Regions from separate parts of the Streptomyces sp. NPDC045778 genome, predicted to be linked through region 2. Evidence: riboswitches for the same ligand, from Rfam matches in the RefSeq annotation. Region 2 holds a riboswitch; each other region holds the start of a gene.
The links. A riboswitch is a leader RNA that binds a small molecule or an ion and turns the genes downstream of it on or off. The one in region 2 is predicted to bind cobalamin.

Region 1 (4,077 bases), on a different contig from region 2:
ATAGAATTTGCCCGCCGAGAAGCCGCGGTCGCCGTGGCCGTAGGCCACCTGGGTGGAGAGGTGCAGGCCCGACTCCACCGCGCACAGGCGTCCGTCCTCGACGCGCCAGATCTGGCCCGCGGCGTGCGTGGTGATCAGCGGCCGCCCCTTGCTGTCGAGGGTAAGCCCGTCGGGCAGGGCGAGGACATCGGACGGGGCCACCGAGATCCAGCGCCGCGGGTGTGCCGGGTCGGCGGCCGGGATCCGGTAGAGGCCGGGGGCGACGGTGGTCTGGACGACGTAGACCTGCTGCCCGTCCGGAGAGACGGCGACGCCGTTGGGCTGGGGCACTTGGGCCCAGGCGGGGTCGACCTCGCCGTCCGGCGTGACGCGGCCGATGTTCCGCCCGCCCAGCGTCGTGGTGTACACGGTGCCGTCGGCCGCGAGGGCGACACCGTCGATGCCGCCGAGACCGGCGGCGTACGTGCTGACCTCGCCGGTGTCCGGGTCGACGAGCAGGAGCTTCGACGTGGGCAGCGCGTCGCCGGTGAGCGAGTGCAGAAGGTCGTTGCCGGTGCCGACGAGGAGGCGGCCGTCGTCCCGCACGACGATCCCGCCGTTGGCGCCGACATCGCCGGTGAGGGGTACGGGGGTGCGGCCCGGCGCGTCGATCCGGTAGACGCGGCCGGAGAAGTACGCGGTGGCGAACATCCTCCCGCGCTCGTCCACGACGATCGACTCGACCCAGTCGGGGACGCGTGCCACCTGGACCGGCGCGCCCGCCCCGGTGGCGGCACAGGCCGGTGCCGCGGACGCGGGGGCGGGTGCGAGCACACCCGCGGCCGCGGCAAGGAGGGCCATCGACAGGATGCCGCGGCCCGGCCGGCGCACGGCTCCGCGGAGCCTCCGGCTCACCTTCAACGTCATCGGTTCCCCTCCGTCGTCGGGTCGGTCCGCCCGGCGCAGTATCGGCTCCGGCGACCGCGAACACCACCGTCGGGAGGCGTCGGATCGGCCACACCCGTGCGGGGCGCGGACGGTGGCTCACGCCTTAGGGTCGGCGTATGCGCATCGTGTCCCTGCTCCCCGCCGCCACCGACCTCGTCGCCGAACTCGGCCTGGTGGAGCGGCTGGTCGGGCGCACCCATGAGTGCGACTGGCCGCCGCAGGACGTGGCGTCCGTCCCCGTGGTGACGGGCGCCGACCTGGACCAGGACGTCTTGAGCAGCCGGGAGATCTCCGACGCGGTGGGCGGGTCGGCGCACTCCGGGTCCTCGCTGTACACCCTGGACACGGAGGCGCTGGCGGCGCTGCGGCCCGATGTAGTCCTCACGCAGGACCTGTGCGACGTGTGCGCGGTGTCGTACGAGAGGGTCAGCCGCACCGTGCGGCTCCTGGACGCGGACACGCGGGTCCTGAGCCTGGAGCCGCGCACCCTTGAAGACGTCCTGGACTGCCTGGTCACCGTCGGCTCCGTTCTCGGTGTGCGGGAGCGGGCCGAGTTGCGCCGGGGGGAGCTGCGGGCCCGCCTTGAGCGGGTGCGCGCGCTGACCGCCGGGCGCGAGCGGCCCCGGGTGGTCGCGATCGAGTGGCTGGATCCGCTGTGGCCCGCAGGACACTGGGTGCCCGAGCAGATCACTGCCGCCGGGGGCGAACCGCTCCTCGCCGCGCCCGGCGAGCACACCGGGCCCATGACGTGGGACGCGGTGCGCGCCGCCCGCCCCGAGGTGCTGCTCGTCCTGCCGTGCGGCTTCCCGCCCGAGCGGACGCTGCGCGAGTCGGACCTGCTCACCCGGCTGCCCGGCTGGTCCGGGCTGCCGGCCGTCCGGTCGGGGCGCGTCTGGGTCCTGGACGGGCCCGCGTACTTCAACCGGCCAGGGCCGCGTGTCGTCCGCGGGGCGGAGGTGCTGGCCCACGTCCTGCACGGGGTGCGCGCCGGGGCGGCGGTGACGCCGGCCGAGGCGCGCCCGCTCCGCTGACGCGGGGGGGCGCGCCGCCCCGGCCCGGCGTTCAGGGCAGCGCGCGGCGCCGCGGCGGGCTGAACGCGTACAGGTCGAGGATCTCCGGTCGCGGCGCGATGCCCGGGCCTCCGGCGCGGACCCAGGCGACGATGTCCTCGGTCGCGTCCGCGTCGTTGACCAGGCCGAGCCACACCGGCCGGGCGCCCGCCGCCCGGCCCGCCGCGGAGGGCTGGACCACGATGACGTTGGCCTGGTCGCACACGTCCAGGCAGGCGGAGACGCGCACGGGCGCCTCGGCCCGCAGACGCGCGGTCTGCTCGGCGTGGTCGACGCCGGTCACCTTCGGGCTGCCGCAGCAGCAGTCCCGGCACACGACGACCCGGCAGGGCGCCGGGGCGGTGGCCGACTCGAAACTCCTCGCGGTGCCGGACGACGTCCGGGCCGGTCTTGCGGGCATGCCGCGTCCTGCCTCTCTCCGGGGAGATCCGCCCCGGTGTTCCGTGGAGGAGGCGACCGCGTGAGTCTCCTGGCTCTCGGGTCGTCGCTCGTCCCGGCCTTCCCACCCCCTGGGGGCGGTGGCCGGTCGGGACGCGCTCGCCGATCACAGTGGCGGGACCGCGCCGGATTCACACCGGCTTCCTCGGACCGCCGTCGCCTTGTTCGCCCGTCATCATTCCATCCGGCCGTACGTGACCGGCCGGGGGCCCGTTTCCGGTGCCGCGCCCGCCGTACGAGCGTCAGTGGCCGTACGAGCCGTACAAGGTGACCGGCAGGGCCTGGACGCTGTTGCTGACGAAGGACGGCAGCGGCACCAACTCGCCGGGCGGCACGGCCAGCTCCATGCGCGGGAACCGCCGGAACAGGGCCGGCAGGGCGATGCCCGCCTCCAGGCGTGCCAGGGCCGCGCCGAGACAGTAGTGCGGGCCGTGGCCGAAGGAGAGATGCTTCGGCTGCGGGCGTGCGAGGTCGAACTGGGCGGCGTCGGCGCCGAATTGCCCGGGGTCCCGGCCCGCTGCCGCGTAGGAGGCGAGGACGGCGTCGCCGCGGGGGATCACCACGCCCCCGATGGTGATGTCGTCGAGGGCGTAGCGGAGCGGGAAGTGCGCGACGGGCGCGTCCCACCGCAGGGTCTCCTCCACCACGGCCTCCCAGGGCCGGTGCCCTGCCGTGACGGCGGCGCGCTGTTCGGGGTGGGTGAGCAGGGCCCTGGTCGCGTTGGTGATGAGGTTGAGGGTGGTGCCGTGGCCCGCGACGAGGACGAGGACCAGGGTGCCGATCAGCTCCGGCTCCGAGAGCCGGTCCCCGTCGTCGCGCGCGGCGATCAGATGGCTGGTCAGGTCCTCGCGCGGCCGCTGCCGCCGTGCGGCGACGAGGTCGGTGAGGAGGGCGTGCAGGCGTCGCTGGGTGGCGAGGGTCTCGTCGGGCGTGGTGACGCTGCTGGTGAGGCTCGCGGAGAGGTTCCGGAAGTCGTCGTAGCGCTCCTCGGGTACGCCGAGGAGGTCGCCGATCACCGCCATGGGCAGGGGATAGGCGAAGTGGCGGCGCAGGTCGACGGCGTCGCCGCCGCGCCCCGCGAGGTCGTCGACGAGGTGGCGTGTGATCGCCTCGACGCGGGGCCGCATCGCGGTGACGCGTCGCGCGGTGAAAGCCTGCGTGACGAGGCCGCGCAGGCGGCGGTGCTCCTCGCCGTCGGCGGTGGTCATGCCGCGGTTGGTGACGAGGCTGATGAGGGGCCACCCTTCCGGCACCTCTCCCGCGCGCAACGCGGACCAGTGCGCCGGGTCCTTGGCGACGCGAGGGTCCGCCAGGAGTGCCTGGAGGAGTTCGTGACGGGTGAGGACCCAGGCGGGCACTCCACCGGGCAGTCGCACCCGCACGACCGGGCCGAGCGCGCGGAGCCTCTCGTTCTCGCCGTGGAGGTCACCGGCGCTCGCGTCGAGGCGGATGAGGGGGGTCTGGGTGTCCACGGGTCACCTCTCGCTGGAGTCGAGGACGGGGGTCGTTCGCGGAGCGTGTGCGGTGACGGGCCTGGGACGCGCCCTGGGCGCCCCGGAGCGTGCGCGGGCGCCGCGCGGGGCGGATGTGCGCGGGGCGGGGTCTGGATCGTACGGTCGGACCCGGTCGCGGAGAAGAGCGC
Region 2 (4,077 bases):
GCAGCGCGAGCGGGCCCGCGCCGACGCCCGCGCCCGCAAGTCCGGCTCCGCCCCCGACACCTCGGCCCTGCGTGCCGTCCTCGACGCGCACGGGCCGACCGACTGGCGCGCCTGGGACAGCCTGGCCACGGACTCCCGCGTCCTCGCGCTCGTGGGCCCGGCCGGTCCCGTACCCGTCGTCCGCGCCGGTGAGATCGTCACCGCCGTCCTCGACCGTACCCCGTTCTACGCCGAGTCCGGCGGCCAGGACAGCGACGCCGGACGGCTCTCGGGGGCCTCCCTCGAAGCCGATGTGCTCGACGTGCAGCGGCCGCTGCCCGGCCTGGTGGCCCATCAGATCCGCGTCACCGCGGGGGAGTTGGCCGTCGGCGACGCCGTGCACGCCGCCGTCGACCCGGAGTGGCGGCTCGGCGCGCGCCAGGCCCACTCGGGCACCCACGTCCTGCACGCCGCCCTGCGCGAGATCCTCGGCCCGACCGCCCTCCAGTCCGGCTCCTACAACCGCCCGGGCTATCTGCGCCTGGACTTCCCCTGGCGCGGCGGCCTCTCCGCCACCGTGCGCAGCGAGGTCGAGGAGGCCGCCAACCGCGCGCTCCGCCGTGACCTGCCCGTCGGGGTGCGCTGGATGACGCTGCCCGAGGCCAAGGAGCTGGGCGCGCTCGCCTTGTTCGACGAGACGTACGGCGAGCGGGTCCGGGTGGTCGAGATCGGCGGCGCCTGGTCGCGCGAGCTGTGCGGCGGCACCCACGTCGAGCACGCCTCACAGGTCGGCGTGGTCGCGCTGACCGGTGAGTCGTCGGTGGGCGCGGGCATGCGCCGCCTGGAGGCCGCGGTCGGCGTCGAGGGCTTCGGCTACCTCGCGCGCGAGCGCGACCTGGTGGCCCGGATCGCCGAGCAGGTGCAGGCGCCGCGCGCCGAACTCCCCGACCGGATCGCCGCGCTCCTCGACCGGCTCAAGGCCGCGGACCGGGAGAACGAGCGCCTGCGGCAGACGGCCCGCGCCGCCCGCGCCGCCGAACTCGCCGGGCAGGCCGTCGAGGTGGCCGGCGCGTCCGTGGCCACCGCCACGACGGACGGCGACGCGGGCGCCGCGCGGGCCCTGGCCCTCGAAGTGCGCGGGCGGCTGCGCGCGGAGCGGCCGGGCGTGGCCGCCGTGACCCTCTCCGGCGACAAGCCGGTCCTCGCCGTAGCGGTGAACAAGGCGGCACGCGCCGCCGGGTTGTCCGCGTCCGACTTGGTCAAGCGGCTGCTCGGCGGGCGCGGCGGCGGCTCCGACGAGGTCGCGCAGGGCGGCGGCGCGGACCGGGACGCGCTCGCGGCGGCCGTGGCCGGGCTCCCCGGCGTCGTACGCGAGGAACTCGGCGCCTGAGCACCGCGCGTCCAGCCGGGACGGCCGCCTTTCCCGCGGTCCGCCGTGGCCGGACGCGCGGCTCCCCGCGCTCCTTCGGGGGCGGCAGGGGTGCGGTAGGGGTAGGCCTCCATGGACTTACTAGGACGTCCAAGTATATCGTCGTGACCAAGGCCCGCGGTGCAGGGAAGCCGGTGTGAATCCGGCACGGTCCCGCCACTGTGACCGGGGAGTGCGCTCTCACGAAGACCTGAACGCCACTGACGGAGAACTCCGTCGGGAAGGCGGGGAGCGCGCGCTGATCCGGGAGTCAGGATACCGGCCGCGGGGTGTTCCGTGTTGTCCACGAGGATGGAGCAGACACGCATGGCCCCGGTGCGCACCCGCGACCCTGGAGACCCGGACCTGCGAGCGGTGACCCCCGCTGCCTGACGGCCGTTCGGCGTGCCCCGGCGGCACGCGGACCGGCCCCGCCATCCCCGGACCACACCTGACGAGAGAAGCAGGCCCCCATGGTCCGTGAACTGACCCACTTCATCGGCGGCGAGCACACCCCGGGAACATCGGGAACGCACGCCGACGTGTACGACCCCAACACCGGTGACGTACAGGCGCGCGTACCGCTCGCGCACCGCGCGGACACCGAGGCGGCGATCGCGAACGCCACCGAGGCACAACACGCCTGGGGCGAGTGGAACCCGCAGCGCCGCGCCCGCGTGCTGCTGCGCTTCCTCCAGCTCGTCGAAGGCGAACGCGACACCCTCGCGCGCCTGTTGTCGTCCGAGCACGGCAAGACCGTCGCCGACGCGCACGGCGACCTCCAGCGCGGCCTGGAGGTCGTGGAGTTCGCCGCGGGCATCCCGCACCTGCTCAAGGGCGAGTTCACCGACAACGCGGGCACCGGCATCGACGTGCACTCGCTGCGCCGCCCCCTCGGCGTCGTCGCCGGGATCACGCCCTTCAACTTCCCCGCGATGATCCCGCTGTGGAAGGCCGCGCCCGCGCTCGCCTGCGGCAACGCCTTCGTCCTCAAGCCCTCCGAGCGCGCCCCTTCCGTCCCGCTGCGCCTGGCCGAGCTGTTCCTCGAAGCGGGCCTGCCGCCGGGCGTCCTGAACGTCGTCAACGGCGGCAAGGAGTCCGTCGACACGCTCCTTTCGGACCCGCGCGTCAAGGCGCTCGGCTTCGTCGGCTCCACACCCGTCGCCGCGCACGTGTACGCCACCGCCGCCGCCCACGGCAAGCGCGCCCAGTGCTTCGGCGGCGCCAAGAACCACATGATCGTGATGCCGGACGCGGACCTCGACCAGGCCGTCGACGCGCTGCTCGGCGCGGGCTACGGCTCCGCGGGGGAGCGCTGCATGGCGATCTCCGTGGCCGTCCCGGTCGGCGAGGCCACCGCCGACGCCCTGGTGGCCCGCCTCAAGGAGCGCGTCGGCGCGCTGCGCATCGGCCGCTCCGACGACCCCGAGGCCGACTTCGGGCCGCTGGTCGGCCCCGACGCCGTCGACCGCGTCCGCTCCTACGTCGACCTCGGCGTCGAGGAGGGCGCCGAACTCGTCGTCGACGGCCGCGACTTCACCCTGGCGGGGCACGAGCGCGGCTTCTTCGCGGGCGCCTCGCTCTTCGACCGCGTCACCCCGGACATGCGGATCTACCAGGAGGAGATCTTCGGACCCGTCCTGTCCGTCGTCCGGGCCGCCGACTACGAAGAGGCTCTGCGGCTGCCCACCGAGCACCCCTACGGCAACGGCGTCGCGCTCTTCACCCGCGACGGCGGCACCGCCCGCGACTTCACCCGGCGCGTCGACACCGGCATGGTCGGCGTCAACGTACCCATCCCGGTCCCCGTCGCGTACCACACCTTCGGCGGCTGGAAGCGCTCCGGATTCGGCGACCTCAACCAGCACGGGCCCGACGCCATCCGCTTCTACACCCGCACCAAGACCGTCACCTCGCGCTGGCCCTCCGGGGCGAAGGAAGGCGCGAGCTTCACGATCCCGACGACGGCGTGAGCCCGATGACCACCACCACGCTGCTCACCGACGACCAGCTCGCCCTCGTCGAGACCACCCTGGACTTCGCCGCGGAACACCTCGCCCCGCACGCCGTCGCCTGGGACCAGGACAAGCACTTCCCGGTCGACGTGCTGCGCAAGGCCGCGGGCCTCGGGCTCGGCGGCGTCTACGTCGACGAGGCCGCGGGCGGCTCCGGCCTGAGCCGGTCCGACGGCGTCCTCGTCTTCGAGGCGCTCGCCTCCGGCTGCCCCTCCGTCGCCGGCTATCTGTCCATCCACAACATGGTCGCCTGGATGATCGACCACTACGGCGACCGCGCCCAGCGCGGTCGCTGGCTGGAGTCGCTGACCTCCATGGACCGGCTCGGCAGCTACTGCCTCACCGAGCCCGGGGCCGGCTCGGACGCCGCCGCCCTGAGCACCCGCGCCGAGCGCGACGGCGACGCGTACGTCCTCACCGGCGTCAAGCAGTTCATCTCCGGCGCGGGCGCCTCCCACCTGTACGTGGTGATGGCCCGCACCGGCGGCGGCGGACCCGGCGGCGTGTCCGCGTTCGTCGTCGAACGCGACGACCCCGGACTGTCCTTCGGCGCGAACGAGAAGAAGATGGGCTGGAACGCGCAGCCCACCCGGCAGGTCGTCCTCGACGGCGTGCGCGTCCCCGCCGACCGGCTGCTCGGCGCCGAGGGCGACGGCTTCCGCATCGCCATGAACG
Region 3 (4,077 bases), on a different contig from region 2:
CGCGGGCGCTTCGGCTCCAAGGGGCTCTCGCTCGCGGTGGCCGTGACCGGCATCCTCGCGACGATGCCGTACATCGCGCTCCAACTCGTCGGCATCCAGGCCGTCCTCGACGTGATGGGCGTCGGCGGCGGCGAGGACACCAACTGGTTCGTCAAGGACCTGCCGCTGCTGATCGCCTTCGGCGTGCTCGCCGCCTACACCTACTCCTCCGGCCTGCGGGCCCCGGCGCTGATCGCGTTCGTGAAGGACACCCTGATCTACATCGTGATCGTGGTGGCCATCATCTACATCCCGATCAAACTGGGCGGGTTCGACGACGTCTTCCACGCGGCGGGCGAGAAGTTCTCGGCGACGAACGAGGCGACCGGCAAGCCCGTCGGGGCGCTCGTCCCCGGTGACGCGGGGACGTGGACGTACGCGACCCTGGCGCTCGGCTCGGCGCTCGCGCTCTTCATGTACCCGCACTCGATCACCGCGACGCTGTCCTCGCGCAGCCGGGACGTGATCCGCCGCAACACCACCATCCTGCCGCTGTACTCGCTGATGCTGGGCCTGCTCGCGCTGCTCGGGTTCATGGCGATCGCGGCCGGGGTGAAGGTCGACAACGGGCAGCTGGCGATCCCGCAGCTGTTCGAGGACATGTTCCCCGACTGGTTCACCGGCGTGGCCTTCGCGGCCATCGGCATCGGCGCGCTCGTGCCCGCCGCGATCATGTCCATCGCGGCCGCGAACCTCTTCACGCGCAACATCTACAAGGACTTCCTCAAGCCCGACGCGACGCCTGAGCAGGAGACCAAGGTCTCCAAGCTGGTCTCGCTGCTCGTGAAGGTGGGCGCGCTCGTCTTCGTCCTCAGCATGGACAAAACGGTCGCCATCAACTTCCAGCTCCTGGGCGGCATCTGGATCCTCCAGACCATGCCCGCGCTCGTCGGCGGCCTGTTCACACGGTGGTTCCACCGGTGGGCGCTGCTCGCCGGCTGGGCGGTCGGCATGCTCTACGGGACGGTGGCCGCCTACGGCGTCGCCTCGCCGACGCAGAAGCACTTCGGCGGGTCCTCCAAGGAGATCCCCGGCATCGGCGAGATCGGCTACATCGGCCTGACGGCGTTCGTCCTGAACGTGGTCGTCACGGTCGTCCTCACCTTCGTCCTGAAGGCGTTCAAGGCCCCCGAGGGCGTCGACGAGACCTCTCCCGAGGACTACACGGCCGACGCAGGCGACCAGGGCGTGTCCGTGGAGCTGCCCAAGGTGGGGGCGGGCCACTGAGTTGAGGCGGTCCTGACGGACGGGGCCGGCCGGAGCGCGGCGTCGGACGCATGCGAAAGGATGTGCGCATGAGACGTTCCCGCCGCCTCCTGCCGGCCCTGTTCCTCGCCCCGCTCGCCCTCACCGGCTGCGGCTCGGACGACCTCACCGCCGGGTCGCCGCCGGACCGCGCCGAGCTGAAGGCCCGCGCCGAGGCGGCGCAGACCGTCGTGGAGCACGTGTACGTGACGGAGGCCGACGGCTTCGAGCTGGCCCGGCAGTCGGTGGGCGTCATCGGCGACGACGGCTTCCAGTCCACGTACGTGCGGGACGAGGGCGGCGGGCAGCTCACGCTCTCCGTCGACCGGGGCACCGTCACCGACGCCAACTGCCGTACGGTCCCGCCCGCCGCCAGGAGCTGCGAGAAGGACGGCAAGGGCTGGTACCGCGTCACGGGCTCCCGGCACGAGTACGTCCGCACGGAGAACGGGCTGCGGATCCAACTCGCCGCCGACCGCGGCGCCGTGAGCCGCGAGGTGCTGCGCGCCGCCGCCGAGGACGCCCACCGCGCCGACGACCGCGAGCTGGACGCGGCCCTGCCCGAGCAGGCCGACCCCGAGGGCCTGCCCACGGACGGCGGCGACACGGGCCGCCCGGCGGAGCGCGGCGACCTGCCGCCGAACGGGGACGGCGCCCCGCAGGACCCGCCGGGCGCGGGCGGCTGACCGACCGGGCCGGGCCCCCGGGCCGACCGGTCCAGCCCCCCCTGGGCCGACCGGTCCAGCCCCCCTGGGCCGACCGGTCCAGGCCGTCCGGCCGACCGGTCCAGGCCGTCCGGCCGACCGGTCCAGGCCCCCCCGCGCCGGCCCCCGCGCACCCCGCCCCAGGCCCGGGAAGCGGCCCCCTCCCCGGCCTCCCCCCTGGTGAGTTGACGCTCCGGCGCACCCCCGAGCGACCACCCCCCGTGAGGAAGCGGTCACCCCCTGACCAGCAACCGACACAACATCTAGGGGCGCCACCGAAACCCGGCACAAGATGTATGCTCGTCCTCGCTGTCGTCGCAGGGGAATCCGGTGCAAGTCCGGAACTGTCCCGCAACGGTGTACGTGTGCGCATTTGCGTACCCACAAAGTCCGAGGACCTGCCGACAGCGCGCCCGTGCCGCCCGGTCCGGGCGCAGACGTCCGGGCCTCGTGGACATGGGCTGATGGACGCGGTGTACGTACCGCTGCGCGCGGTCGCGCCCGTGTGCCCTCGCCTGCCTCGATGCCCAGAGCCGAGCGAGGGAGAGCACCACGTGACCATCGCGCCCGCCGAGCCCGCGTCAGCGCAGGCCGAAGCCGGTCAGCAGCACGCCGAGCAGTCCGCCCCGTCCACCGACGGGCCCGGCGCCGCCCTGCTGCGCACCCTGACCGACCTCACCGCCGACCTCCCCGACGCCGACCCCGGACGCGTCGCCGCGGCCGCGCTGCGCGGCCGCTCGGCGAAGGCCGACGAGGCCGAGCTGCGGGAGCTTGCCACCGAGGCGGCCGCCGGGCTCATCTCCGAGGACCCCGCCTACTCCCGGCTCGCCGCCCGCCTCCTGACGATCGGCATCCGCGAGGAGGCCGCGTCGCAGGGCGTCACGTCGTTCTCCGAGTCCGTCGCGGTCGGCCACCGCGAGGGCCTCATCGCCGACCGCACCGCCGCCTTCACGACCCTGCACTGCGCCCGTCTGGACGCCCTCGTGGAGGCCGCGCTCGCCGACGGCGCCGACCGCCGCTTCGGCTACTTCGGCCTGCGCACGCTGCACAGCCGCTACCTGCTGCGCCACCCGATCACCCGCAAGGTCATCGAGACGCCCCAGCACTTCATGCTGCGCGTGGCCGTCGGCCTCGCCGAGGACGAGTCGGTGCGGGCCCTGGACGAGGTCGCCGCGCTGTACGGCCTGATGAGCCGCCTCGACTACCTGCCGTCCTCGCCGACGCTCTTCAACTCCGGCACCCGCCACCCGCAGATGTCCAGCTGCTACCTGCTGGACTCCCCGCTCGACGAGCTGGACTCGATCTACGACCGCTACCACCAGGTGGCGCGCCTGTCGAAGCACGCGGGCGGCATCGGCCTCTCGTACTCCCGCATCCGCTCGCGCGGTTCGCTGATCCGCGGCACGAACGGCCACTCCAACGGCATCGTGCCGTTCCTCAAGACCCTGGACGCCTCCGTCGCCGCGGTGAACCAGGGCGGCCGCCGCAAGGGCGCCGCCGCCGTCTACCTGGAGACCTGGCACTCCGACATCGAGGAGTTCCTGGAGCTGCGGGACAACACCGGCGAGGACGCCCGGCGCACCCACAACCTGAACCTGGCGCACTGGATCCCCGACGAGTTCATGCGCCGGGTCGCCGCCGACCAGGAGTGGTCGCTGTTCTCGCCCGCCGACGTGCCCGAGCTTGTCGACCTGTGGGGCGAGGAGTTCGACACGGCGTACCGCGCGGCCGAGGCCAAGGGCCTGGCGCAGAAGACCATGCCCGCCCGTGATCTGTACGGCCGCATGATGCGCACCCTGGCGCAGACCGGCAACGGCTGGATGACCTTCAAGGACGCCTCCAACCGCACCGCCAACCAGACCGCCGAGCCCGGCCACACCGTGCACTCCTCCAACCTGTGCACGGAGATCCTGGAGGTCACGGACGACGGCGAGACGGCCGTGTGCAACCTCGGCTCGGTGAACCTCGGGGCCTTCGTGGCCGACGGGGACATCGACTGGGAGCGCCTCGACGCCACCGTGCGCACCGCCGTGACGTTCCTCGACCGCGTCGTCGACATCAACTTCTACCCGACCGAGCAGGCCGGGCG

Region 1: another riboswitch for cobalamin. It lies ahead of AC07GB_RS12420 ((2Fe-2S) ferredoxin domain-containing protein); the one in region 2 lies ahead of AC07GB_RS25335 (CoA-acylating methylmalonate-semialdehyde dehydrogenase).
Region 3: another riboswitch for cobalamin. It lies ahead of AC07GB_RS02185 (ribonucleoside-diphosphate reductase subunit alpha); the one in region 2 lies ahead of AC07GB_RS25335 (CoA-acylating methylmalonate-semialdehyde dehydrogenase).

What each region holds. Positions count from the first base shown of each region.
Region 1 is NZ_JBWKJZ010000008.1:10,024-14,100, forward strand. It holds gene AC07GB_RS12410 (SMP-30/gluconolactonase/LRE family protein) at 1-906, opposite strand, end outside; gene AC07GB_RS12415 (cobalamin-binding protein) at 1,044-1,958, shown strand; gene AC07GB_RS12420 ((2Fe-2S) ferredoxin domain-containing protein) at 1,990-2,397, opposite strand; cobalamin riboswitch at 2,461-2,581, opposite strand; gene AC07GB_RS12425 (cytochrome P450 family protein) at 2,678-3,907, opposite strand.
Region 2 is NZ_JBWKJZ010000021.1:35,701-39,777, forward strand. It holds gene alaS (alanine--tRNA ligase) at 1-1,369, shown strand, start outside; cobalamin riboswitch at 1,510-1,689, shown strand; gene AC07GB_RS25335 (CoA-acylating methylmalonate-semialdehyde dehydrogenase) at 1,861-3,360, shown strand; gene AC07GB_RS25340 (acyl-CoA dehydrogenase family protein) at 3,366-4,077, shown strand, end outside.
Region 3 is NZ_JBWKJZ010000001.1:493,769-497,845, forward strand. It holds gene mctP (monocarboxylate uptake permease MctP) at 1-1,266, shown strand, start outside; gene AC07GB_RS02180 (hypothetical protein) at 1,335-1,970, shown strand; adenosylcobalamin-variant (AdoCbl-variant) riboswitch at 2,298-2,396, shown strand; gene AC07GB_RS02185 (ribonucleoside-diphosphate reductase subunit alpha) at 2,543-4,077, shown strand, end outside.